Regions from separate parts of the Pseudomonas sp. A34-9 genome, predicted to be linked through region 1. Evidence: predicted binding sites of a transcription regulator. Region 1 holds the regulator's gene; each other region holds the start of a gene.
What was found. The regulator FliA, encoded in region 1, starts transcription of late flagellar genes. The targets are predictions, from matches to a motif close to CTAAAGTTTNNNNNNNNNNNGCCGNTAA.
Positions count from the first base shown of each region.

Region 2: a site for FliA is predicted at 5,265-5,292, ahead of P3G59_RS19245 (methyl-accepting chemotaxis protein). Genes of this name have one in related genera too.
Region 3: a site for FliA is predicted at 3,309-3,336, ahead of P3G59_RS14480 (methyl-accepting chemotaxis protein). Genes of this name have one in related genera too.

Region 1 is NZ_CP119967.1:1,894,650-1,902,802, reverse strand. It holds gene P3G59_RS08490 (chemotaxis response regulator protein-glutamate methylesterase) at 1-404, opposite strand, end outside; gene P3G59_RS08485 (chemotaxis protein CheA) at 454-2,724, opposite strand; gene P3G59_RS08480 (protein phosphatase CheZ) at 2,779-3,567, opposite strand; gene P3G59_RS08475 (chemotaxis response regulator CheY) at 3,586-3,957, opposite strand; gene fliA (RNA polymerase sigma factor FliA) at 4,124-4,864, opposite strand; gene fleN (flagellar synthesis regulator FleN) at 4,861-5,691, opposite strand; gene flhF (flagellar biosynthesis protein FlhF) at 5,808-7,148, opposite strand; gene flhA (flagellar biosynthesis protein FlhA) at 7,160-8,153, opposite strand, start outside.
Region 2 is NZ_CP119967.1:4,326,368-4,334,520, forward strand. It holds gene P3G59_RS19225 (IS481 family transposase) at 1-1,141, opposite strand, end outside; gene P3G59_RS19230 (DMT family transporter) at 1,339-1,791, opposite strand; gene P3G59_RS19235 (DMT family transporter) at 1,795-2,280, opposite strand; gene P3G59_RS19240 (LysR family transcriptional regulator) at 2,395-3,330, shown strand; gene P3G59_RS19245 (methyl-accepting chemotaxis protein) at 3,538-5,220, opposite strand; gene P3G59_RS19250 (Na+/H+ antiporter NhaC family protein) at 5,493-6,812, opposite strand; gene P3G59_RS19255 (methyl-accepting chemotaxis protein) at 7,070-8,153, shown strand, end outside.
Region 3 is NZ_CP119967.1:3,262,956-3,271,108, forward strand. It holds gene P3G59_RS14470 (AAA family ATPase) at 316-840, opposite strand; gene pnuC (nicotinamide riboside transporter PnuC) at 837-1,400, opposite strand; gene P3G59_RS14480 (methyl-accepting chemotaxis protein) at 1,547-3,181, opposite strand; gene P3G59_RS14485 (undecaprenyl-diphosphate phosphatase) at 3,487-4,317, shown strand; gene P3G59_RS14490 (DUF1294 domain-containing protein) at 4,314-4,745, shown strand; gene P3G59_RS14495 (MmcQ/YjbR family DNA-binding protein) at 4,862-5,221, opposite strand; gene P3G59_RS14500 (LysR substrate-binding domain-containing protein) at 5,218-6,126, opposite strand; gene P3G59_RS14505 (FMN-dependent NADH-azoreductase) at 6,255-6,866, shown strand; gene P3G59_RS14510 (dienelactone hydrolase) at 7,103-8,140, shown strand.

The sequences.
Region 1 (8,153 bases):
CGACGATTACTGCGCGAGATGCTATGCACCTTTTCGCACAGCAACTGCTTGACCTTCTCCGGGTTGCGCGAGATGTCTTCGAAGTTCTTCGGCAGGAAATCCACCGCGCCGGCGTCCAGCGCATCCAGGGTGACCCGGGCGCCTTCGTGCGTCAGCGAGGAGAACATCAACACCGGAGTCGGGCAGCGCTGCATGATGTGCCGCACTGCCGTGATGCCGTCCATCATCGGCATCTCGTAGTCCATGGTGATCACGTCCGGCTTGAGCGCCAGCGCCTGATCGATCGCCTCTTTACCGTTGGTGGCGGTGCCGACCACCTGAATGCTCGGATCCGCTGAAAGAATTTCCGAGACGCGGCGGCGGAAAAAACCCGAATCGTCCACCACCAGGACTTTGACTGCCATAAACACTCCATTAGGTGCAGCGGGACGTTGTCGCCCCGCCGCCCCGGATTCAAATACGCCGTGCGGCGTAACGCTTGAGCATGCTTGGAACATCGAGAATCAGCGCGATGCGGCCGTCACCGGTAATGGTGGCGCCGGACATGCCCGGAGTGCCCTGCAGCATTTTGCCCAATGGCTTGATGACCACTTCTTCCTGACCGACCAGTTGATCGACGACGAAGCCGATCCGCTGAGTGCCCACCGAAAGGATCACCACGTGGCCTTCACGCTGCTCTTCGTGAGCGGCGGAGCTGACCAGCCAGCGCTTGAGGTAGAACAATGGCAGCGCCTTGTCCCGCACGATCACCACTTCCTGACCGTCGACGACGTTGGTGGTCGACAGGTCGAGGTGGAAGATTTCGTTGACGTTGACCAACGGGAACGCAAACGCCTGATTGCCGAGCATCACCATCAGGGTTGGCATGATCGCGAGGGTCAGCGGCACCTTGATGACGATCTTCGAGCCCTGGCCCTTGGTCGAGTAAATGTTGATCGAACCGTTGAGCTGGGAAATCTTGGTCTTCACCACGTCCATGCCGACACCGCGGCCGGACACATCGGAGATCTCGGTCTTGGTCGAGAAACCCGGGGCGAAAATCAGGTTGTAGCACTCGGTATCGCTGAGGCGATCGGCCGCGTCCTTGTCCATCACGCCGCGTTTTACCGCGATGGCGCGCAGGACATTCGGGTCCATGCCTTTGCCGTCATCGGAAATCGACAGCAAGATGTGGTCGCCCTCTTGCTCGGCTGCCAGTACCACGCGACCGCCACGGGCCTTGCCCGATGCTTCGCGTTCTTCCGGTGACTCGATGCCGTGGTCGACCGCGTTGCGCACCAAGTGGACCAGCGGGTCGGCCAGAGCCTCGACAAGGTTTTTGTCGAGGTCGGTTTCTTCACCCACCAGTTCCAGGTTGATCTCTTTCTTGAGCTGACGCGCGAGGTCACGAACCAGACGCGGGAAGCGCCCGAAGACCTTCTTGATCGGCTGCATCCGCGTCTTCATTACGGCGGTCTGCAAGTCAGCCGTGACCACGTCGAGGTTCGACACGGCCTTTTGCATGGCTTCATCGCCGCTGTTCAGGCCCAGGCGCACCAGACGGTTACGTACCAGCACCAACTCGCCGACCATGTTCATGATTTCGTCGAGACGTGCCGTGTCGACACGCACGGTGGTTTCCGCTTCGCTCGCCGGTTTTTCCGGTGGCGGTGCAGCGGCGGCACGGGCCGGAGCCGGTGCCGCGGCGGCAGCCGGTTTTGGCGCTTCGGCTTTTGGCTCAGGCTTGGCGGCAGGTTTGGGCGCTGCCGCAGCGGCCGGTGCCTTGGCAGCCGGTGTGGCGACAGTCGACGCGGAGCCGGCAGTCGCAGCACCGACTTCGGAGAACTTGCCTTTGCCGTGCAATTCGTCGAGCAGCGATTCGAATTCGTGATCGCTGATCAGGTCGCTGCCGGCAGCGGCGGCGGCCGGTGCAGCTGGCGCAGGCGCCGAAGCAATCGCCGACTCCAGCGCATCCACGGCGAAGTTGCCCTTGCCATGCAACTGATCGAGCAGCGCTTCGAATTCGTCGTCGGTGATGTCGGAGCTGTCGCCCTTGGCCGGTGCCGCAGGGGTTGCCGCAACTGGCGCAATCGCGTCCACCGCGAACTGGCCCTTTCCGTGCAACTGATCGAGCAATGACTCGAACTCGGCATCAGTGATTTCATCGCTCGCGGCTTCAGCGGCCGTTTGCGCAGGAGCAGCAGCGGCCGGAGCTTCAGCTTCAGCCTTGACGGCGTTCAGCGAGTCCAGCAGTTGTTCGAATTCGTTATCGGTGATGTCGCCCGACGAGTCGCCTTCGACGACCAGTTCTTCGATCATCTCGGCCACTGGTGAAGCCGGGGCTTCGTCCGCCGCTTGCGGTTCGGCCAGGCGCGCCAGGGCGGCCAGCAGTTCCGGGGTGGCAGCGGTGATCGGTGCACGCTCACGAACCTCAGTGAACATGCTGTTCACCGCATCCAGTGCTTCGAGCACCACGTCCATCAGTTCTGCATCAACGCGACGCTCACCCTTACGCAGGATGTCGAACACGTTTTCGGCGATGTGACAGCACTCCACCAGCTCGTTGAGCTGAAGGAAGCCGGCGCCCCCTTTTACAGTGTGGAAACCGCGAAAAATTGCGTTGAGCAGATCTGCGTCATCCGGGCGGCTTTCCAGCTCGACCAGTTGTTCGGACAGTTGCTCAAGAATCTCGCCGGCCTCAACCAGGAAATCCTGAAGGATCTCTTCATCGGCGCCGAAGCTCATTAATGGGGTGCTCCTACAGGTCTAAAAACCCAAAAAACCTAAAATTCCAAAACTCTAGAACCCGAGGCTGGATAACAAATCGTCCACATCGTCCTGACCGGACACAACGTCTTCTCGTTTATCGGCATGAATCTGCGGACCTTCACCCTGCGAGAGATGTTTTTGTGGATCTTTTTCTGCAAGCATCGCGGCACGGTCATGTTCGATGCCCGCAAAGCGGTCCACCTGACTGGCCATGAGGACGAGTTTGAGCAAATTGCTTTCGACTTCGGTGACCAGTTGGGTCACACGCTTGATCACCTGACCGGTCAGGTCCTGGTAATCCTGGGCCAGCAGGATGTCGTTGAGATTGCTCGACACCGCACGGTTGTCCGTGCTGCTGCGTGACAGAAAACCGTCGACCCGGCGCGCCAGCTCGCGGAACTCTTCAGCCCCGACCTCGCGACGCATGAAGCGAGACCAATCGGCGCTCAAGGTCTGGGCTTCGTCAGCCAGACCATTGACTACCGGGGTGGCGCTTTCCACCAGATCCATGGTGCGGTTGGCCGCGGCCTCTGTCAGCTTGACCACATAGCCCAGGCGTTCGGTGGCGTCGGTGATTTGCGACACTTCCTCGGCCTGCGGCATGTTCGGGTCGATCTGGAAATTGACGATCGCACTGTGCAGTTCACGTGTGAGCTTGCCGACTTCCTGATACAGGCCACGGTCACGGGTCTGATTGAGCTCATGGATCAGTTGCACAGCGTCGCCGAACCTGCCTTTTTCAAGGCTTTCGACCAGTTCGACCGCGTGTTTTTTCAGGGTCGACTCGAAATCGCCCTGTGAAGATTCGTTATGCTCCATAGCTCCCCCGCGCGTTCATCAGCCGATGCGTTCGAAAATCTTCTCGATTTTGTCTTTCAACGCCTGAGCCGTGAAAGGTTTGACTACGTAGCCGTTTACACCGGCCTGAGCGGCTTCGATGATCTGCTCGCGCTTGGCTTCTGCAGTCACCATCAGTACGGGCAGGTGCTTGAGTTTTTCATCGGCACGTACGTGGCGCAGCAGGTCGATACCGGTCATGCCCGGCATGTTCCAGTCCGTTACCAGAAAGTCGATGCTTCCGCTGTTGAGCACTGGAATGGCAGTCACGCCATCGTCAGCCTCGACGGTGTTGGTGAACCCAAGATCGCGCAGCAGGTTCTTGATGATCCGCCGCATCGTTGAGAAGTCATCAACGATGAGGATTTTCATGTCTTTGTTCAATTCGACCTCCAAGCAGTCTTAAACGCGCCCAGCACCTGGACGCGCCACTTCAATCAATCGGCGCAGCACTCGAAGACTGTCTGGAGCACAACAGAGCAAGACCGGTGCCGTTCATCACCGCACCAGCCTCGTTCGCAGTGTCCCCACACTGCCTTCAGCGCGCTCGCCACTCCCCCAAACGCCCCCGCAAACGGGCCGCGCACTGGCTGTGTAACTGGCTGACCCGCGATTCACTGACGCCAAGGACTTCACCGATCTCCTTGAGGTTCAGCTCTTCGTCGTAGTACAGCGCCAACACCAGTCGCTCACGCTCCGGCAAATTGGCAATCGCGTCCGCCAGCGCTGCCTGGAAACGTTCATCTTCCAGATCGCGTGACGGCTCCATATGAGCACTGGCGCCATCCTCGTGCAGCCCTTCGTGTTCGCCGTCCTGCAACAGGTCGTCGAAACTGAACAGGCGGCTGCCCAAGGTGTCATTCAAAATCCCGTAGTAATCGTCGAGACTCAATTGGAGTTCGGCCGCAACCTCGTGATCTTTAGCATCACGGCCGGTTTTAGCTTCAATTGAGCGAATCGCGTCGCTGACCATACGGGTATTGCGGTGAACCGAGCGTGGCGCCCAATCCCCTTTGCGCACTTCGTCGAGCATCGCGCCGCGGATTCGTATGCCCGCGTACGTTTCGAAACTGGCGCCTTTGCTGGCGTCGTATTTGGTCGAGACTTCGAGCAGGCCGATCATCCCGGCCTGGATCAGGTCTTCGACCTGCACACTCGCCGGCAAGCGTGCCAGCAAGTGATAAGCAATGCGTTTGACCAGTGGCGCGTAACGCTCGATCAGTTCGTACTGCGCGTCACGTGCCGACTTCTTGTAGTAGTTCATACCGCTTGCGGTCATAGCACGGGCCCTGCCGTTTGCTGCACGAGGCGCTCGACAAAAAATTCAAGGTGGCCACGCGGGTTGGCGGGCAGCGGCCAGGTGTCGACCTTCTGCGCGATCGCCTTGAACGCCAGCGCGCACTTGAAACGCGGGAAGGCTTCGTACACCGCACGCTGCTTCTGCACCGCTTTGCGCACGCTTTCGTCGTAAGGCACGGCGCCGACGTATTGTAGGGCCACGTCAAGGAAGCGATCCGTGACCTTGGTCAACTTGGCGAACAGGTTGCGCCCTTCCTGCGGGCTCTGCGCCATGTTGGCCAGCACGCGGAAGCGGTTCATGCCGTAGTCGCGGTTGAGCAGTTTGATCAGCGCATACGCGTCAGTGATCGAGGTCGGCTCATCGCAGACCACCAGCAACACTTCTTGCGCGGCGCGTACGAAACTGACTACCGAGTCACCAATACCCGCAGCGGTGTCGATCACCAGCACGTCGAGATTGTCGCCGATGTCGCTGAAGGCCTGAATCAGGCCGGCGTGTTGCGCCGGGCTCAGGTGGACCATGCTCTGCGTGCCGGACGCGGCCGGGACGATGCGAATGCCACCCGGGCCTTGCAACAGCACGTCACGCAATTCGCACCGGCCTTCGATGACGTCGGCCAGCGTGCGTTTAGGGGTCAGACCCAACAATACGTCGACATTCGCCAGGCCCAGGTCGGCGTCCAGCAGCATGACCCGACGGCCAAGCTCTGCCAGCGCCAGCGACAAGTTCACTGACACATTAGTCTTGCCGACGCCACCTTTGCCGCCGGTCACCGCGATCACCTGTACGGGATGCATGCTGCCCATGTTATTTCTTTACCTTGTCTTGCATAGACGGAGGCCACATTACTGGCTGCGCGTTCACAACCGGAACAATGCATGGCAGACCATCGATGTAGGTACAAAAACTGTTCATGAATACCTCAGCCTACCTGCTTGGTCGGGCTGTGATAGATATCAGCGAACATGTCAGCCATGGCTTCTTCGCTGGGTTCTTCCTGCATTTGCACGCTGACGGCGCGGCTGACCAGTTGATGACGGCGCGGCAGATGCAGATCATCCGGAATCCGTGGGCCATCGGTCAGGTACGCGACCGGCAATTCATGACTGATCGCCAGGCTCAACACTTCGCCAAGGCTGGCCGTTTCATCCAGTTTAGTCAGGATGCAGCCGGCAAGCCCGCAACGCTTGTAACTGTGATAAGCGGCGGTTAGAACCTGTTTCTGGCTGGTGGTTGCCAAGACCAGATAATTTTTTGAGCGAATGCCACGTCCGGCCAGACTTTCGAGCTGCATGCGCAGGGCCGGATCGCTGGCTTGCAGGCCGGCAGTATCGATCAGCACCACGCGCTTGCGCAGCAATGGATCCAGCGCTTGCACCAGCGATTGGCCCGGGTCGACGTGGGTCACCGGCACATTGAGAATGCGCCCCAGCGTCTTCAGTTGTTCCTGCGCGCCGATGCGGAAACTGTCCATGCTCACCAGCGCGACGTTCTGCGCGCCGTATTTCAGCACGTAGCGCGCGGCCAGCTTGGCCAGCGTGGTGGTCTTGCCCATGCCGGCAGGGCCGACCATGGCAATGATACCGCCCTCTTCCAGCGGCTCGACTTCCGGTACGGCAATCATCCGTGCCAGATGCGCGAGCAACATGCGCCAGGCCTGACGCGGTTCTTCAATATCAGTGATCATCGCCAGCAGATCGCGCGACAACGGGCCGGACAGACCGATACGTTGCAGACGACGATACAGATTGGCTTGCGCCGGACGGCTGCCTTGCAGCTGATTCCAGGCCAGGGTGCCGAGCTGGACTTCCATCAGCTCGCGCAGGCTGTTCAATTCAAAGCGCATCGAATCCAGTGCACGCGGATCCACGCCGCCGGAAGACTGCGCAGGGGCCGCAGCCGGGCGCGCTGGCGCGGCATAAGTCGGCTCGGTCAGCGGTTCAGCGGCGGTCAGCGGCAGGCCGGCCGTCAACGGCAGCCCGGCAAAGATCTGGCGATTGCTATTGCCGTCGGCTTCGCCACGCAGGCTCAGTTCGGCCTGAGCGGTGACGATGCGCGACTGGGTCTTGCGCAGCTCGTCTTCGAGCTCCATGTTCGGAACCCGTGGCGCCAGCGCCGACAGTTTGTAATCCAGTGCCGCCGTCAGCTCGACACCGCCGGCAATGCGGCGATTGCCAATGATGGCGGCATCAGCGCCCAGCTCATCACGAACCAGCTTCATGGCCTGACGCATATCGGCGGCAAAGAAACGCTTAACTTGCATAAACCACTACCTCAGCCGTTGGGCCCTACTGTCGCAACGATGGTCACTTGCTTGTTGTCCGGTATTTCCTGGTAGGCCAGCACATGCAGCCCAGGGACTGCGAGGCGGCCAAAGCGCGAGAGCATCGCGCGGATCGGGCCAGCGACCAAAAGGATCACCGGCTGACCTTGCATTTCCTGACGCTGCGCCGCTTCGATGAGCGAACGCTGCAGCTTCTCGGCCATGCTTGGCTCCAGCAGAACACCCTCTTCCGAGCCTTGTCCTGCCTTCTGCAGACTATTGAGCAATATTTGTTCCAACCTTGGCTCCAAGGTGATCACAGGCAGCTCGGACTCAGTGCCTACAATGCTTTGGACGATGGCACGCGATACGCCAACGCGCACCGCAGCCACCAACGCGGCGGTATCTTGACTCTTCGCAGCGTTGTTGGCGATGGCTTCGGCAATGCTGCGGATATCGCGCACCGGCACGTGTTCGGCCAACAGCGCTTGCAGCACTTTGAGCAGTTGCGACAGCGATACCACGCCCGGCACCAGCTCTTCAGCCAGTTTCGGCGAGCTTTTGGCCAGCAATTGCATGAGTTGCTGCACTTCTTCGTGGCCGATCAGCTCGCTGGAGTGCTTGTACAGAATCTGGTTCAAGTGCGTCGCGACCACGGTGCTGGCATCCACCACCGTGTAACCGAGGGATTGTGCCTGCGCACGCTGGCTGATTTCGATCCACACCGCTTCCAGGCCGAAAGCCGGATCTTTGGCGTTGATACCGTTGAGCGTGCCGTAGACCTGGCCCGGGTTGATCGCCAGCTCGCGGTCCGGATAGATCTCGGCTTCGGCGAGGATCACCCCCATCAACGTCAGGCGATAAGCGCTTGGCGCCAGATCGAGGTTGTCGCGAATGTGCACGGTCGGCATCAGGAAGCCCAGATCCTGCGAGAGTTTCTTGCGCACGCCCTTGATCCGCGCCAGCAACTGCCCGCCCTGGTTGCGATCCACCAGCGGGATCAGA
Region 2 (8,153 bases), 2.4 Mb from region 1:
CCTTAGCGTCTCGTTCATCAACACGTCCCAGTAGAACAGGCCCAAAGATGATGTCCCAAACACCCTCGCTGATGCTCTCCAATCCGACTATCTGATGTTTCAGGACATAGCCCACATAGATTCTGAGCCTTCCTTTGTTCACTACGCCGTTGGAGTCCGTTCGGTATGCCTCAACATGGCTGGGGTATTTCATCTCCGGCAACTTTCTCGGAAATACCCGTGAAGAGCTGATGTAGCAAGAGGCCGGGGTTTTCTGCCCCAATGCCTCATGAAAACGCTCATGATTATAGTGCTGCATGAACAGATCAAAATGCTTCTGCTGAGCTCCCCACTCAATTTCCGGCGGTCTTGGCAATGTACTTTTAAGCGTGCGGTGCATGCGTTCATGCCGTCCGTTTTGCTCAGGTCGCCCAGGTTGAGTCCGCTCATGAATGATGCCTAGACGAGCCCACCAAATGGATAATTGTGATAACCCCGCACGCCCGCCGCTGGCAAAAGGGACACCGTTATCAGTGCGGATCCGCTCAGGCATCCCATACGTCTTAAATAACCGTTCGAAGGTGGCTTTGGCGTCCTTGAAAGTCGTGCTCGGCATACTTTCACAAGCCAGTAAAAATCGACTGGCGTGATCCATTACCGTCAACGGGTAACACCAGACACCGTCTCCTGTCAGGTATTGGCCTTTGTAATCAGCGCTCCAGAGCTGATTAGGAAGGTCGGCTTTCTGGAGTGGTTTTGGATAGACAGCGACACGCTGACGCAACCGTCGAGACACCACTAGCCCCGCTTTTTTAAGCACGTTGTAGATCGTGGTTTTGGAGGGCGGCGGCTGATCTGGAAACCGCTCTTGCAGGGCTGTCTGGATCTTTTTCGGGCCCGGCGTGGTTTGACCTTGGCGCCGCAGCTCAAGAATGGCTTCTTTGACCGCAAACGGCACAGCCTGTGCTTGAGAATGACGCTTGCGACTGCACTCCGCCAAGCCATTGATGCTGTCCGCGTTGTAGCGGGCCACCCACTTGTAGCCAGTCTTGCGACTGATGCTGTGAGCCGCACAGAGTTGACTGAAGTTGAGCCGACCGGACAGATAGTCGGCGATGAACATCACTTTAAGGTCCATAGGTTTCAGCTCTCGCCACGGCATGGTCAGATCCTCGGAATCGACCAGTGCCAGTTAAAAACTGTTACCTATGTGCTTGAACTGTTTTGTTACCTATGTGGGTGAGTCATACCAGCAAGCCTTTTTGGTTACTTTTTCGGCGTCTGGAAAAAGTGACCCGCCGTAAGGGCGGAACCCTAAGCCGCCGTCACCGCAGCAACGGATATGCCCCCAAACCCAAATCAATCAGCGGCACGCGAACTCCTATACATAAACACCAAAGCCACCCCCAAACACACCATCGCCAAAATCCGACTCGAAGAAAGCTCAATCGCCGGATTCCCCAACCAGCCAAAATTATCAATCAACATCCCCATCCCCAACTGCCCGACAATCACCGCCACCGTCGCCACAGCCGTCCCCACCACCGGCACCGCCCCCACCATCACCATCATGTACACCACCCCAAACAACGCCCCCGTCAACTGCCACTTCGGCACATCCAACAGGCTCACCGCCTGCGCCGGCTCAAAAAACAAAATCAACAACCCGGTCGTCACCGCGCCCACAACAAACGTCAGCAAACTACTGCGCAACACCCCAACGGTCTCACCCAAACGCCCATTGATCGCCGCCTGCACACTCAATACCGCACCGGCCAACACCACCACCGCCAACAAAATAACCAGACCCATCACTCACCCCCGCGCAATCAAAACCAAAGCCACCACAATCAACCCCAACGCCAGCCATCGCTCGGCATTGACCTTCTTGCGCGTCGCGCCGAACCAGCCGAAATGGTCGATCAACACACTCTTGCCCACCTGCCCGGACAGAATCGCGATCATCGTCATGGCAATCCCGATATGCGGCGTCGCCAAGGTCAGCACCACCACATACATCGGCCCCAGAAACCCACCGATCAACTGCCAACGCGGCAGATCAGTCAGTGCCGGGCCTTTTTGCGGGCCAGCGAACAACAACAGCAAAAACAGAATCGCCGAGCCCACCCCAAAGATGCTCAAGGTCGCCCACAGATGCCCGACCTGTACGCCCAACGGCCCAAGCAACCCCGCCTCCACCGACAGCCCCATGCCCGCCAGAATCACCAGCGGCAGCAATAACAAGCGCAATCCCGATTTCGTCGCCGGTGCGCTAACGCTCACCTCATCCAACGCCTGCATAAACAACCTTCCACTCAAGTAAACGATGGCGCGGATTATCGGCTGGCGAAGCTGTGCGATAAATGGGAGCATCCGGACAACACTTTTGCGCAACTCGCACAGCAGGATGACCCCATGCTCGGGCTCAACGAACTCGGATTCAAGGCACTCAGGCTGTTTGTGGCCGTTCTCGATCACGGCAGTTTTTCCGAAGTCGCCCGCCGCGAAGGCGTGGCGCCGTCGTCGATATCCCGGCAGATTCAATTGATGGAGCAGGCACTGAACCAGCAATTGCTCTATCGCCACACCCGCGCCGTGACGCCAACCGAAGCCGGGCGCATGCTCGGTCACCATGCGCGGCTGGTACTGGTGCAACTGGAAGAAGCCGAACAGGCGCTGCAGGAACAGCAAAGCGAACCCACGGGTCTGGTGCGCATCAACGCCCCGGTGGTGTTCGGCCAGCGGCATCTGACGCCATGGCTGGGCAAGTTGTGCGCGCGCTATCCAAAGCTGCAACTGGATATTCAACAGACTGACCATTACATCGACCCCTTGCAGGAAGGCGCCGATCTGCTGTTCCGCATCGGCCCGCTGCATGATTCGAGCATGCAGGCACGGATTCTCGCGCCGCATCGCTTTCAGGTCGCGGCCAGTCCGGCGTATCTCAAGCGCCACGGCACACCGCTAAAGCCTGAGGATCTGGCGCAGCACCAATGCCTCGCCTACAAAGGCGCGGCCGGCCAGCAGCGCTGGTTTTTCCGCCGCGAGGGCGAAGACTGGACGCCGTACTCGGTGAAAGGCCCGATCACCGGCAACCACGCCGACACGCTCACCCAAGCCGCCGAGCAAGGCCTGGGGCTGGTGATGTTTCCGTCGTGGCTGATTGGTGAAGCGGTGCGCGACGGCACGTTGGTGCCGGTGCTGGGCGAATATCAGGTGTCGAACAGCCTGGAGCCGCAGCAGATTGCGGTGTTGTGGCCGGGGAGCCGGCGGTTGTCGGTGAAGGTGCGTACGGTGATTGATTTCTTTGTCGAATGCTTCGGTGAAGTGCCCTACTGGGACAGACCTTGAGGGACGAAGATCAAGAGCCCCTCACCCTGGCCCTCTCCCGGAGGGAGAGGGGACTGATTGGGGGATGCTATGGAACTGCGCCGACCTGAAACAGCTTTACCGAATCCATAATCGACTGAATCTATCAGGTCGACGGATGACGCGAGACACCTCGGTCAGTCCCCTCTCCCTCTGGGAGAGGGCTAGGGTGAGGGGCTTTTCAAGCGGTCAGATCCGGAACTGACCGACCAGTTTGCCCAAGCGCTGCCCCAGCTCCGCCAGACTGCGCGACGTCTGCGCGCCCAACTGCGTTTCATCAGCCACGCTGTCCACCGCCACCGCAATCTGATGCACGCTGCGGTTGATCTCCTCCGCCACCGCCGTCTGCTCTTCCGCCGCACTGGCAATCTGCGCGTTCATCGAGTTGATCGTCGCGATCAGCTCGGCCATGGCATCCAGCGAAGCCCCGGCCTGATTAGCCTGCTGTGAAGTGCCGTCACCCGCTTCGCTGGAACGGCGCATCGCCTCGACCGCCGACTGCGTACCCGCCTGCAAGCGATCGATCATCCCCTGAATTTCCTGGGTGCTGATCTGCGTGCGACTGGCCAGTGCCCGCACCTCATCCGCCACCACGGCAAAGCCACGTCCGGCCTCACCGGCCCGCGCCGCTTCAATCGCCGCGTTCAATGCCAACAGATTGGTCTGCTCGGCAATCGAACGAATCACCCCGAGCACACCGACAATCGACGTCACGTCCTGCTGCAGACTGTCGAGCGACACGCCGCTGCTGCGAATATCATCCACCAACGCATGAATCTGCTTGATGCTGCCGGCCACCACACGCTTGGCGCTCTGGCCTTCTTCATCGGTCTGCTGGGCGGCGACGGCGGCGTTCTGTGCGCTCTTTGCGACTTCCTGTGCAGCGGCAGACATCTCGTTGATCGCCGTGGCGACCTGATCGGTCTCGTGGCGCTGACGCTCCATTGCCTGATCGGAGCGCTGGGCCTGATCGGACACTTGCGTCACCAGCCCGGTCAATTGCGTGGTCATCTCGGTGATCTGCCGCACCAGACCATGGATCTTGTCGACGAAGCGGTTGAACGAGCCGGCCAGTTCGCCGAGTTCGTCCTGGCTGGTGATGTTCAGGCGCCGGGTCAGATCGCCCTCGCCCGCCGCGATGTCATCGAGGTTGGCTTTCATCAGGGTCAACGGACGCAGAATGGTGTTGGCCAGCAACATCCCCGCCGCCGCGATCACCAACAGCACCACCACCGCCACGCCGACGATGCTCAGCACCACGCCTTGCATACGCTCCTGCACTTGCGCTTCAACCAGCGCCACCTGCGCTTCGATGCCGTCGAGGTTGACCGAGGTACCAACGGCCATGTCCCACTTCGCCAGGTATTCGGTGTAACCGAGTTTCGGCACCAGCACCTGCGCGTTGCCCGGCAGCGGCGAGCTGTATTGCAAATAGTGCGTGCCGTCCTTCGCCACACTCACCAGGCCGCGGTTGACGTAAACGCCGTTCGGGTCGCGGTTGTCCTTGAAGCTTTTGCCCACGCCTTCGGGGTCGTTGGCCTTGAACAGGCGTACGGTCTCGGAGTCGTAGCCGAAGAAGTAGCCGTCCTTGCCGTAGCGAATGCCGGAGAGCAGTTTGATCGCCTGTGCGCGTGCCTCGTTATCACCCGACGCGGCCGCGTCGTACAGCGGTTTGATCGTGGTCATGGCCACGGCGACGTAACTTTGCAGGGTGGCTTTGGCGTCGCCGAGCAGGCGTTCGCGGGTCTGTTCGACCTCTTTGTGCGCCTGTTCCTGGAGGATGAACAGCGTGGTCAGGCTGATGACCAGCGCAAAGAGCAACACCGGGAGAACGGCGAGGGACAGGACTTTAGCCTTGAGGCTCAGGCGCATTGTGGGGGCTCACTCTTTTGGTTTTATTGGCGTGGTTAAAGGCTTTAACGGCACGCAAAAGCAAAAGTTGAACCCGCAAAAAAAGATCGCAGCCTTCGGCAGCTCCTACATCGAGCTCTGTAGGAGCTGCCGAAGGCTGCGATCCTTTGATCTTGATCGTTCCTACGCTCTGCGTGGGAATGCAGCTCCGGACGCTCCGCGTCCAACGGCGTGACGCAGAGCGTCACGAGAGGCATTCCCACGCAGAGCATGGGAACGATCATAGAACGGAGTCAGAGAACCATCGCGGCCACCCAGCCGAATGCCAGCAACGGCAAGTTGTAGTGCAGGAACGTCGGCACCACGGTGTCCCAGATGTGGTGATGCTGGCCGTCAACGTTCAGACCCGAGGTCGGCCCCAGCGTCGAGTCCGATGCCGGCGAACCGGTGTCGCCCAACGCCCCGGCGGTGCCGACGATGCACACGATGGCCATCGGGCTGAAGCCCAGTTGCACGCACAACGGCACGAAAATCGCCGCCAGAATCGGCACGGTCGAGAAGGAAGAGCCAATACCGATGGTCACCATCAAACCCACCAGCAACATCAACAGCGCACCAATGGCCTGACTGTGATCAATCCACGCTGCCGCACTTTCAACCAGCGAGCGTACCTCGCCGGTAGCTTTCAGCACTTCGGCGAACCCTGAGGCCGAGATCATGATGAAGCCGATCATCGCCATCATCTTCATGCCTTCGGTGAACAGGTCGTCGGTTTCACGCCACTTCACAATGCCCGATGCCGAGAAGATCAGAAAACCGGCCAGCGCGCCGATAATCATCGAGTCCAGCAGCAGTTGAATGATGAACGCGGCCGCAATGGCCAGGCCGGCGATACCGATGGTTTTCGGGTTGTAGGCAACGCTGACCTGCTCGACCTGTTCAATTTTCTCCAGGTCGTACACGCGCTTCTTGCGATAGCTGAAGAACACCGCCATCAGCAGACCAAAGACCATGCCCAGCGCCGGAATGGCCATGGCGTGCATGACATTGATCTGGCTGATGTCGACGCCGGCCTTGCTGACGTTGGCCAGCAGGATCTGGTTGAGAAAGATATTGCCGAAGCCGACCGGGAACACCATGTACGGGGTGATCAGGCCGAAGGTCATGACGCAGGCGATCAGGCGGCGATCGAGTTGCAGCTTGGTCAGTACATATAAAAGGGGCGGCACCAGCAGCGGAATGAACGCGATGTGGATCGGCAGAATATTCTGCGAGGCGATCGCCACTACCCACAACAGGCCGATCAGCAGCCATTTGACGCTGCCACCGCCGCTCGAATGCTGCCGGTCAACCATGGCCAGCGCCTTGTCGGCCAGCGCATGGGCCAGGCCAGACTTGGCAATCGCCACGGCGAAAGCGCCGAGCAACGCGTAGGACAACGCCACCGTTGCGCCGCCGCCCAGGCCGCTGTTGAACGCCTTGAGCGTGGCGTCGATGCCCAGGCCACCGGTCAGACCGCCGACCAGCGCGCCGACGATCAGAGCGATCACCACGTGCACGCGGGACAGGCTGAGCACCAGCATGACGCCGACCGCCGCTATGACTGCATTCATTTCATTACCTCAAAAAACACTGCGGTGGAAAACCGGCCGCCAGACAGGATGAGTCCGCCAACGGTTCACCGGCGGATTTGCAAAGAGGGTCTTATTAGAAGGGCGCGCACTGTGAATGAAGCAGCGGCAAGCTGCAAGTCACAAGCGGCAAGCTTTTGCGTTTTTTCACTTGCAGCTTGCGGCTGGAAGCTCAAGAAAGCTGCTCTTGGGCCGTTAAAGTGCAAAGTCTCAGATATTTATCGAATAAGGACGTCTCCATGTCGCTCAGACAACTTTCCATCCAATGGAAAATCACCCTGCTCGCCGGCCTCTGCCTGGCCGGTATCGTGACCCTGTTGGTGGGTCTTTCGCTGTATCGCATGGAGCACAGTTCTGAACTGGTGAAAGCTTCCAGTATGGAAATGCTCACCGAGTCGGCGCAGGCGCGCATCGAGTCGCAAGGTGAAGTGCAGGCCGCCGGCATTCGCCAGCAATTCATGGACGCCTATCAGTACGGCCACGGCTTTTCGCGGCAGGTGCTGTTCCTGCGCGAACAGGCCGAGAAGCGCTTCCTCGATGCCTTCGACCTGCGCGAAGACATGACCCGTCAGGTCAAATCGGCGCTGCAAGCCAACCCGGATCTGCTCGGCCTGTCGCTGGTGTTTGAAGCCAACGCACTGGACGGCAAAGACGAACTGTTTGCAGGGCAAGCTGAACTCGGCAGCAATGACAAGGGCCGTTTCGCCCTGTACTGGTCGCAACCGACCCCGGGCAAAGTCACCTCGATGGCCCTGCCGGAAAGCGACATGGCCGACACCAGCACCGGCCCCAGCGGCCAGGCCGCCAACGCCTGGTTCACTTGCCCTCGCGCTACGCTCAAGCCGTGCGTGATCGAACCGTACTTCTATGTGATCGACGGGCAAAACGTGCTGATGACCAGCATCGTCTTTCCGCTGATGGTCAACGGTAAAGTCATCGCTTCGCTGTCGGTCGACATCAACCTCAACAGCCTGCAAGCGATCAGTCAGGGCGCCAGCAAAAAGCTCTACGACGGCCAGACCGCCGTGAGCATCATCAGCCCCGCCGGTTTGCTCGCCGGCTACAGCCCGGACGCCGGCAAACTCAGCCAGCGTCTGGATGCCGTGGACAAAATCAGCGGCGCCGAACTGCTGAGCAAACTCGCGTCCACCAGCAGTGTGAGCAGCCTGCACAGCAACGGCCAGCTGAAGGTGCTGTCGCCGTTCCAGCCGATTCCCGGCGGCCCGGCGTGGGGCGTGTTGCTGGATGTGCCAGAGAAAGTGCTGGTCAGCCGCGCTGAAGCCCTCAAGCAACAACTGGACGCGAGCAATACCTCCGGCACCT
Region 3 (8,153 bases), 1.4 Mb from region 1:
TGTGAAGGAGAGAGCGAAAGCTGTGCCGCTTTTTAAAAGTTTATTGTTTTCAAAGGGTTGAGGAATAAACGCGCAGGTCTGATACACAAGCTGTTTCATGCTTGATACACGCACTGGCGCGCCGACCTGTCCGTTGGCTGAACAAAGCTCTGGAACAAGGGTTTGCAGCGGTGTGTATCAGCCGTGTAACAACTCGCATGACAAAGCCGTGAACAGTGCTGAAACGGGCACTTTGCAAGTCACGGAGTGTTTCAGGAACGGACACTTTGTCCCCAAAACAGGGGAAGTGGCGGGGAAGATGACCCGCTGACCGGGTTACGGCGCCAGCAATTGCTCGACGGCGGCAAATGCCTGAGTCTGGCGGTCGGCCCAATTGCCCTGAATGATCTGAAAATGCTGGTGATGGTTTTCCAGCCATTTGCGCGTCGCCTGATAAAACGCCATTCGTTCGTGCAGATCCGGCTGGCAGCGCTGACCGTCATCGGTCCAGTCGATCTGCTCGGGCGAGAGTAAAAGATGCAGGTCGTAATGCCGCCCCAGCAACTCCGATTCCAGCCAGTCCGGGCAGTCGCCAAACAGCGTCTGGCTCCACAACATATTGCTCAACAAATGGGTGTCGAGAATCAGCAGCGGCGGCTGCTGCGCCCGAGCCTGGTCTTCCCAGTGCAGTTGGCCGCGAGCGATTTCCGGGATGTCAGCCAGGCAAGTATCACGGGGATTGAGTTCGATAAAACGGCGCACGTACTCATCCACGCGCAAGCCGCCGAAGCGTTGTTGCAGGCCCGCCGCCAGCCAGCTCTTGCCGGTGGATTCGGGCCCGGTCAGCACCACGACCTTCATGTGCGCAACGCCGGGTCGGCGCGCCATTCGCGAAAGCCTTGAATCGCCAGCAGCGTGAACAGAGCGTACAGCGCAGCGGTCAGGTACAGCCCTTTATAGATGAACAGGCCGACAAAAATCACGTCGAGCACGAACCACAGCGCCCAGCATTGCAGGCGTTTCTGCGCCATCCACAGTTGTGCCACCAGGCTGAAACCGGTGAGCGCTGCATCGAGCCACGGTTGCGCGGCGTCGGTCCAGTGGGCCATGGCTGCACCGAGCAACACGCTGCCGATCGCGCCAACGCCGAGGCCGATCAGGATAGAGCGTTGATCGAGGCGCGTGACCTCACGGCCGTCATGCATCGTCCCGGCACGCGTCCATTGCCACCAGCCATAGACTTGCAACGCGGCGTAGATCACTTGCAGCAACATGTCCGAGTACAGCTTCACCTCAAAGAAGATCCAGCTATAGAGCAACACCATGACCAGCCCGATCGGCCAGCACCACGGATTCTGTTTGACCGTCAGCCAGACGGCGATCACACCGAGGGCGGCGGCAAACAGTTCAAGCCCGGACATGGGGGTTCCTTGGGGGAGTGAAAGAAGGGGGCGGATTGTACCCAAAAACGTGTAGGAGTGAGCCTGCTCGCGATAGCGGTGTGTCAGCGAAATTCATACTGGCTGAAACACCGCTATCGCGAGCAGGCTCACTCCTACAGGGGGGGCTAGACGCGGAACTGGCGCAGGAGGCCGTTGAGTTGTTCGCTCAATTGTCCGAGCCGTACGCTGGCGGCGCTCGACTGTTCTGCAGCGATGGCCGTGCTGTGCGAGAGGCCTGCGGCCTGGGTGACGTTTTGATTGATGTCCTCGACTACGTGCGCCTGCTGCAACGTCGCGCTGGCAATCGAGGCATTCAGACCATTGAGATTGCGCAATGCCTGGCCAATGGCGTTCAGACTGGCGCCGGCCAGCCCGGCTTGCTCGATGGTCAGTTGCGATGCCTTGCTGCTGTCGCCGATCACCTTCACGGCGGCTTCGGAATGGTTCTGCAAGCGTTCGATCATCGACTGGATTTCCGCTGTCGACTTTTGCGTGCGCTGAGCCAGCAAGCGCACTTCATCCGCGACCACGGCAAACCCGCGACCCTGCTCACCGGCCCGGGCCGCTTCGATTGCGGCGTTGAGCGCGAGCAGGTTGGTTTGCTCGGCAATCGAGCGAATCACCTCGAGCACACTGCCGATCTGTGTGCTTTCGGCGGCAAGGGTGCGGATCACTTCAACCGCTTGATCGATGGTGCCGGACAGTTTGTCGATCTGCTGCAAACTGCCATCGATGTTGATCTGGCCCTGTTGCGCCTGTGCTTCGGCATCGCGCATTTCGGCGGCGGCGTGCTCGGCGTTCTTCGCCACATCCTGCACGCCGTAGGTCACTTCGTTGATCGCCGTGGCCACCAGTTCCATCTGCTGCGACTGCTGCTGGCTGCGCTGCTGGGCCTGCGAAGCGTCGTTGCCCAGTTCGCTGGACGACTGGCCTAAGGCGCTGGCTGACACCTGCAAATCACCGATCACGCGACGCAGCTTGGCGGTAAAGGCATTGAAGTGATGGGCAAGCTCGGTGACTTCATCCTTGCCATGGGTATCGAGGCTGCGGGTCAGGTCGCTTTCACCGCTGGCAATGTTGGCCATGGCGTTCACGGTTTCCTGCAGCGGACGCACGATGCTGCGCGCAATCAGGATCACCAGCAATGCCATGATCACGGCAATCGCCAGGCCGATGACCGTGGCTTTGATCACCTGGCCCTGGAATTCCGCCTGTACGTCATCGACGTAAACCCCGGAGCCAAGCACCCAGCCCCACGGTTCGAACAGTTTGACGTAGGAAGTCTTGGCTACCGGCTCACTGGCGCCCGGTTTTGGCCAACGGTAATCAACCATGCCGGCACCTTTGGCTCGAGCGATGGCGACCATTTCGTTGAACACTGCAAACCCGTCCGGATCGCGGATCGCCGAGAGGTTCTGGCCTTCGAGTTTGGGGTTGGTCGGGTGCATGACCATCACGGGAGTGAGGTCGTTGATCCAGAAGTAATCGCTCTGGTCGTAGCGCAAACCGCGAATGGCCGTCAGCGCCTGTTTCTGCGCGGCGTCCTTGCTCAGGGTGCCGGCGGTTTCGAGGTCGTGGTAATAGCTCAGCAGGCCGCTGGCCGTCTGCACCACATGCTGGGTTTTCTGGGCCTTGGCGTGATAAAGATCGTCGTGGATCTGCTTGAGCATCAACATGCCCAAGGTCAGCAACATGACCACCGCCACAATCAAGATGAGCCACAAGCGTCGGCTGATCGACACACTGCGCAAGCTGTTCATAACGCTGTCACTCCGGATTCTTTTTCTTGTAATAAACGACCGCCAGCATCCAACCACGATTCCGCGTGCGGGCATACGCGACCCAAGTCGTATAACGCGGCAGCGCTATTAAGGCTTGTCTGATAGGATTTCGGCCCCGCGCGTGAAAACCTGAATCCAAATTGATATTTCACGGAATTTTGACCGTTTCGTGTGGATCCTGTGCGTGCGGAATCGGTACAGCCTTAACCAGCTACGCTGATCGCAGTGAACGCTAGAAAAATACTATCGGGGCATGCCGACGCGCATCGCTCTTTGGGGGATTGATGGATCTTTGGACGGCCTTGCAGGCACTGATACTAGGAGTTGTAGAAGGGCTGACGGAGTTTTTGCCCATTTCCAGTACCGGACACCAGATCATAGTTGCCGACTTGCTCGATTTCGGCGGCGAACGGGCCATGGCGTTCAATATCATCATCCAGCTCGGCGCGATCCTCGCGGTGGTCTGGGAGTTTCGGCGCAAGATTCTCGACGTGGTCATCGGCTTGCCGACCCAGCCCGGCGCCCGGCGTTTCACTGCCAACTTGCTGATCGCGTTTCTGCCTGCGGTGGTGCTGGGCGTGATCTTCGCCGACCTGATTCACGAATATCTGTTCAACCCGATTACCGTCGCGACCGCGCTGGTGGTGGGCGGCATCATCATGTTGTGGGCGGAAAAGCGTCAGCATGAAGTGCACGCCGAAACGGTTGACGAGATCACCTGGAAGGACGCATTGAAAGTCGGCTTTGCCCAGTGCCTGGCGATGATTCCCGGCACCTCGCGTTCCGGCTCGACGATCATTGGCGGTTTGCTGTTCGGCCTGTCGCGCAAGACCGCCACCGAGTTCTCGTTCTTCCTCGCGATGCCGACCATGGTCGGTGCGGCGGTCTACTCGGGCTACAAATACCGTCACCTGTTTGTGCCGGCGGATTTCCCGGTGTTCGCCATCGGGTTTGTCACCGCATTCATCTTCGCCATGATTGCCGTGCGCGGCTTGCTCAAGTTCATCGCCAGCCACAGCTATGCGGCGTTCGCCTGGTATCGGATTGTGTTTGGTCTGATCATTCTGGCGACGTGGCAGTTTGGCTGGATTGATTGGGCGGCGGCCAAGCCATGAGTGATTCCCGTGCACGCCGCCCTGAAGGGCGACCTTCAGGTGGCAACAACATTCAGCATCTGAAGCTAAAACTGGTGGTTCTGCTGGTGGTCTGTGCGCTGCCGATGTTCGGCTCGCTGTCGATGTGGCTGCGCGGGATTTCCTTGGTGCCGTTGGCCGCTTACGGGATCGTCAGCGTGCTGGCGTTCTTCATGTACTGGGCGGACAAGCGCAAGGCGCGCACCGATGCCTGGCGCACCCCGGAGAACGTTCTGCACGCCGTAGAACTGGCCGGCGGCTGGCCAGGCGCGTTGATCGCCCAGCAAGTGTTCCGGCACAAGACGCGCAAGGTATCGTTTCAGATTCTGTTCTGGGTGATTGTGCTGCTGCATCAGGTGTTCTGGATCGACCAGCTGTTTCTCGGCTCGAACTTGCTGACCCTGTTCTGAAAGATCACCTAAAACCCTTTGTAGGAGCTGCCGAAGGCTGCGATCTTTTGATCTTGCTTTTTAAAAGATCAAAGTCAAAAGATCGCTGCCTTCGGCAGCTCCTACAGGGATCGGTGTCAGAGCAATAAACCGATTTGGGTCTTCTTCGGCAGCTTGCTCACCACCAACTGGTGCGAGCGCTGCAACAACCCGCGCAATTCCTCAGCGCCCAACGGGTAGGGCGGATGCATGATGATCCACTGCGCCCGCGCCAGATACGGCGCCGGGTGAATGCCCGGGCGGTCGCAATGACCGAGAAACAGATCCTTGTCGACCTTGAATGCCAGTGAATCCCCACGCAGCCCCTGCAAGGCAAACATCTTGTTGCCGGCAATGGAAAACACCCGCACGCCACCCCATTTGTAATCTTCCCGAGCGCCCGGCAATGCCAGGCAGAACGCCGCCACGTCGGCTTCGCTCATCTTTCCCTTGCTCATAACAACCGCTCCCCACAGGCATTGAATGATTCGACCAGATGGTCGATCCACGCGCGCACCGCCGGCATCACCCCGCGTCGATGCGGATACACCGCTTGCAGCCAGCCGCCGGGCAACGACCACTCGGGTAGCAGCTGCACCAATGTGCCGTTGTGCAGTTCCTCTTCGCAGTACATCATCGGTAGCAACGTAAAACCCTGGCCGGCCAGTACGCAGGCTTTGCGCACAATAAAGTCATCAATGCCCAACCGTGCTTCCATGTTCAGCTCGAAACTGTTGCCCTGCTGATCGAGCAGACGCACATGAACCAGACGATCGGCCTCCAGCGCACCGAGCACCGGCAGCGTTTTCAAGTCTTGCGGATGGTTAATCGTCTGACCCTGGATAAACGCCGGGCTGGCCACCACGACCATTTGCGCCTGACGCAGGCGCCGGGTGACCAGCAATGGGTCCTCATCACCATGTTCACGCACGCGTAACGCCACATCAAAGCCTTCGCCGACCAGATCGACGCGGCGATTGAGCAGGACGACTTCGAGTTGCACCTGCGGGAATTTACCGAGAAATTCGCTGATCACCCACGGCAACATCTCACGCGCCAAACCGGTAGGGCACGAGACGCGCAGTCGACCGCGCGGCTCGCTGGACATGCTCGCCACCGCCTCATCGGCCATTTCCGCTTCCAGCAACATCGCCTGACAGTGACGCAAATAACGCTCGCCCACCGCAGTGAGGTTGAGTTGTCGGGTGGTGCGTTGCAGCAAGCGTGCGCCAAGACGATCTTCCAGTTCGGCAATGCGCCGTGACAAGCGTGACTTGGGAATGCCCAGCAAGCGCCCGGCCGCCGCAAAACCGCCGGCCTCGACGACTTTGGCGAAATAGTAGAGATCGTTGAGGTCTTGCATCGTTGAATTCCAACTGTTCTATCAGTGGGACAAACTATCGCATTTCAGGCGGCTAATCATCCATTGGTTTCTTGCGTAGGATTGTCTCCATTCCGTCGCCACCGGCGATTCCTTCCAGGAGATTCCACATGAAACTGCTGCATATCGATTCGAGCATTCTGGGCGACAACTCGGCTTCCCGTCAGTTGAGCAGCGAAGTCGTCAAAGCCTGGCAGGCCGCCGAGCCAAGCGCAGTCGTGACCTACCGCGACCTGGCCGCCGACGCCATCAGCCACTTCTCGTCGACCACCCTGGTGGCCGCCGGCACCACTGCTGAGCTGCGTAACGCCGCACAACAGCACGAAGCCGAACTGAGCGCTTCGACCTTGGCCGAGTTCATCGCTGCCGACGCCGTCGTCATCGCTGCACCGATGTACAACTTCACCGTACCGACCCAACTCAAGGCGTGGATCGATCGCGTAGCAGTCGCCGGTCAGACCTTCCGTTACACAGAAGCCGGTCCAGAAGGCCTGTGCGGCGGCAAGAAAGTGGTGATCATCTCCACTTCCGGCGGCATCCACGCCGGTCAGGCCAGCGGCATCGCTCACGAAGAATACCTGAAGCTGGTGCTGGGCTTCCTTGGCATCACCGATATCGAAATCGTCCGTGCCGAAGGCCTGGCGTATGGCGAAGAAGTGCGCAACAACGCCATGACCGCTGCCCAGGCGAAGATCAGCGAGCAACTGTTCGCCGCTGCGTAAGGCTTGCGTAAAGAACAGCTGATGTTCAGGTAACCCCCAAAAAACTCTGTATTCTGGTTCCGCAAGGGGCGAATACGGAGTTTTTTGTTTCTGGCTGTTACATAATCTGGCCCGGGTTATGCAGTCACACAATCAGCGTCTGAGTGCATTGTCGTAACGGAATACCGAATCCCCGGGGTTTCAGGCCCGCAACGCAACGGGACTTTCGATTGAGTAACAACAGGGTGGGGCATCCCATGATGCGTCTTTGTGCAGCGTTACTGATTTGCCTGCTCGGCGGCCTGAATTCAGTGCAGGCTGCGCCTGGGCGACACCCGGTGTGGAGCGTCGGCTACCACGAAATGACCTTCCTCGATCCGCTGGATCTGCAACCGATGCGCGCCATCGCCTTCTATCCCTCCAGCGACCGCGAACACATGAGCCTGCTCGAGGGCTACTCGATCGAGGCCGGCGAAGACACCAAAGTCGCCATCGGCCGCTTTCCGATGCTGATGCTCTCCCATGGCAACACCGGCACGCCGCTGGCGCTGCATGACCTCGCGACCTCGCTGGCGCGCAAAGGCTTTGTCGTGGTGGCGGTGATTCACCCCGGCGACAACTCCAAAGACCACAGCCGATTGGGCACCCTGAGCAATCTCTATGGACGGCCAATCCAGATTTCCGAAGCCATCACCGCAACCCTGGGTGACCGCATGCTTGCGCCGTACGTGAACGCCGATCAGGTCGGGGTGATCGGTTATTCGGCGGGCGGTGAGACCGCGTTGATTCTCTCCGGCGCGCAACCGGATCTGGATCGCCTGCGCCGGTATTGCCAGGAGCGCCCGGACGATCGTGACGCCTGCAATACGCAGGGTGAGCTGATCGTCGATCGCGATGACCTGCAACCGGTGGCTGATCCGCGTGTTCACGCGTTGCTGTTGATGGCGCCGCTGAGCTTGAAGTTCGGTCGTCACACCCTGGCCGACGTGCATGTACCCGTGCTGCTTTACAGTGGCGATGGCGACAAACTGGTGGCTTTCGACAAAAACGCGGCTGCGCTGGCGCGCAAACTGCCGACGGCGCCGGATTTCAAATTACTGGCCGGGGCAGGGCACTTCGTGTTTATGGCGCCGTGCAATGAAGAGCAGATTCGCGCCATGCCGGCGCTGTGCACCGATGCCGATGGTGTGGATCGCGAGGATATCCATCGCAACCTTATCTCGGAGGCGGGGCGGTTCTTCTCCCACGCTTTGGGCAAGCCGACCCGGGCGGGCATGCAAACTGCGGATCAATAGATCAAAAGATCGC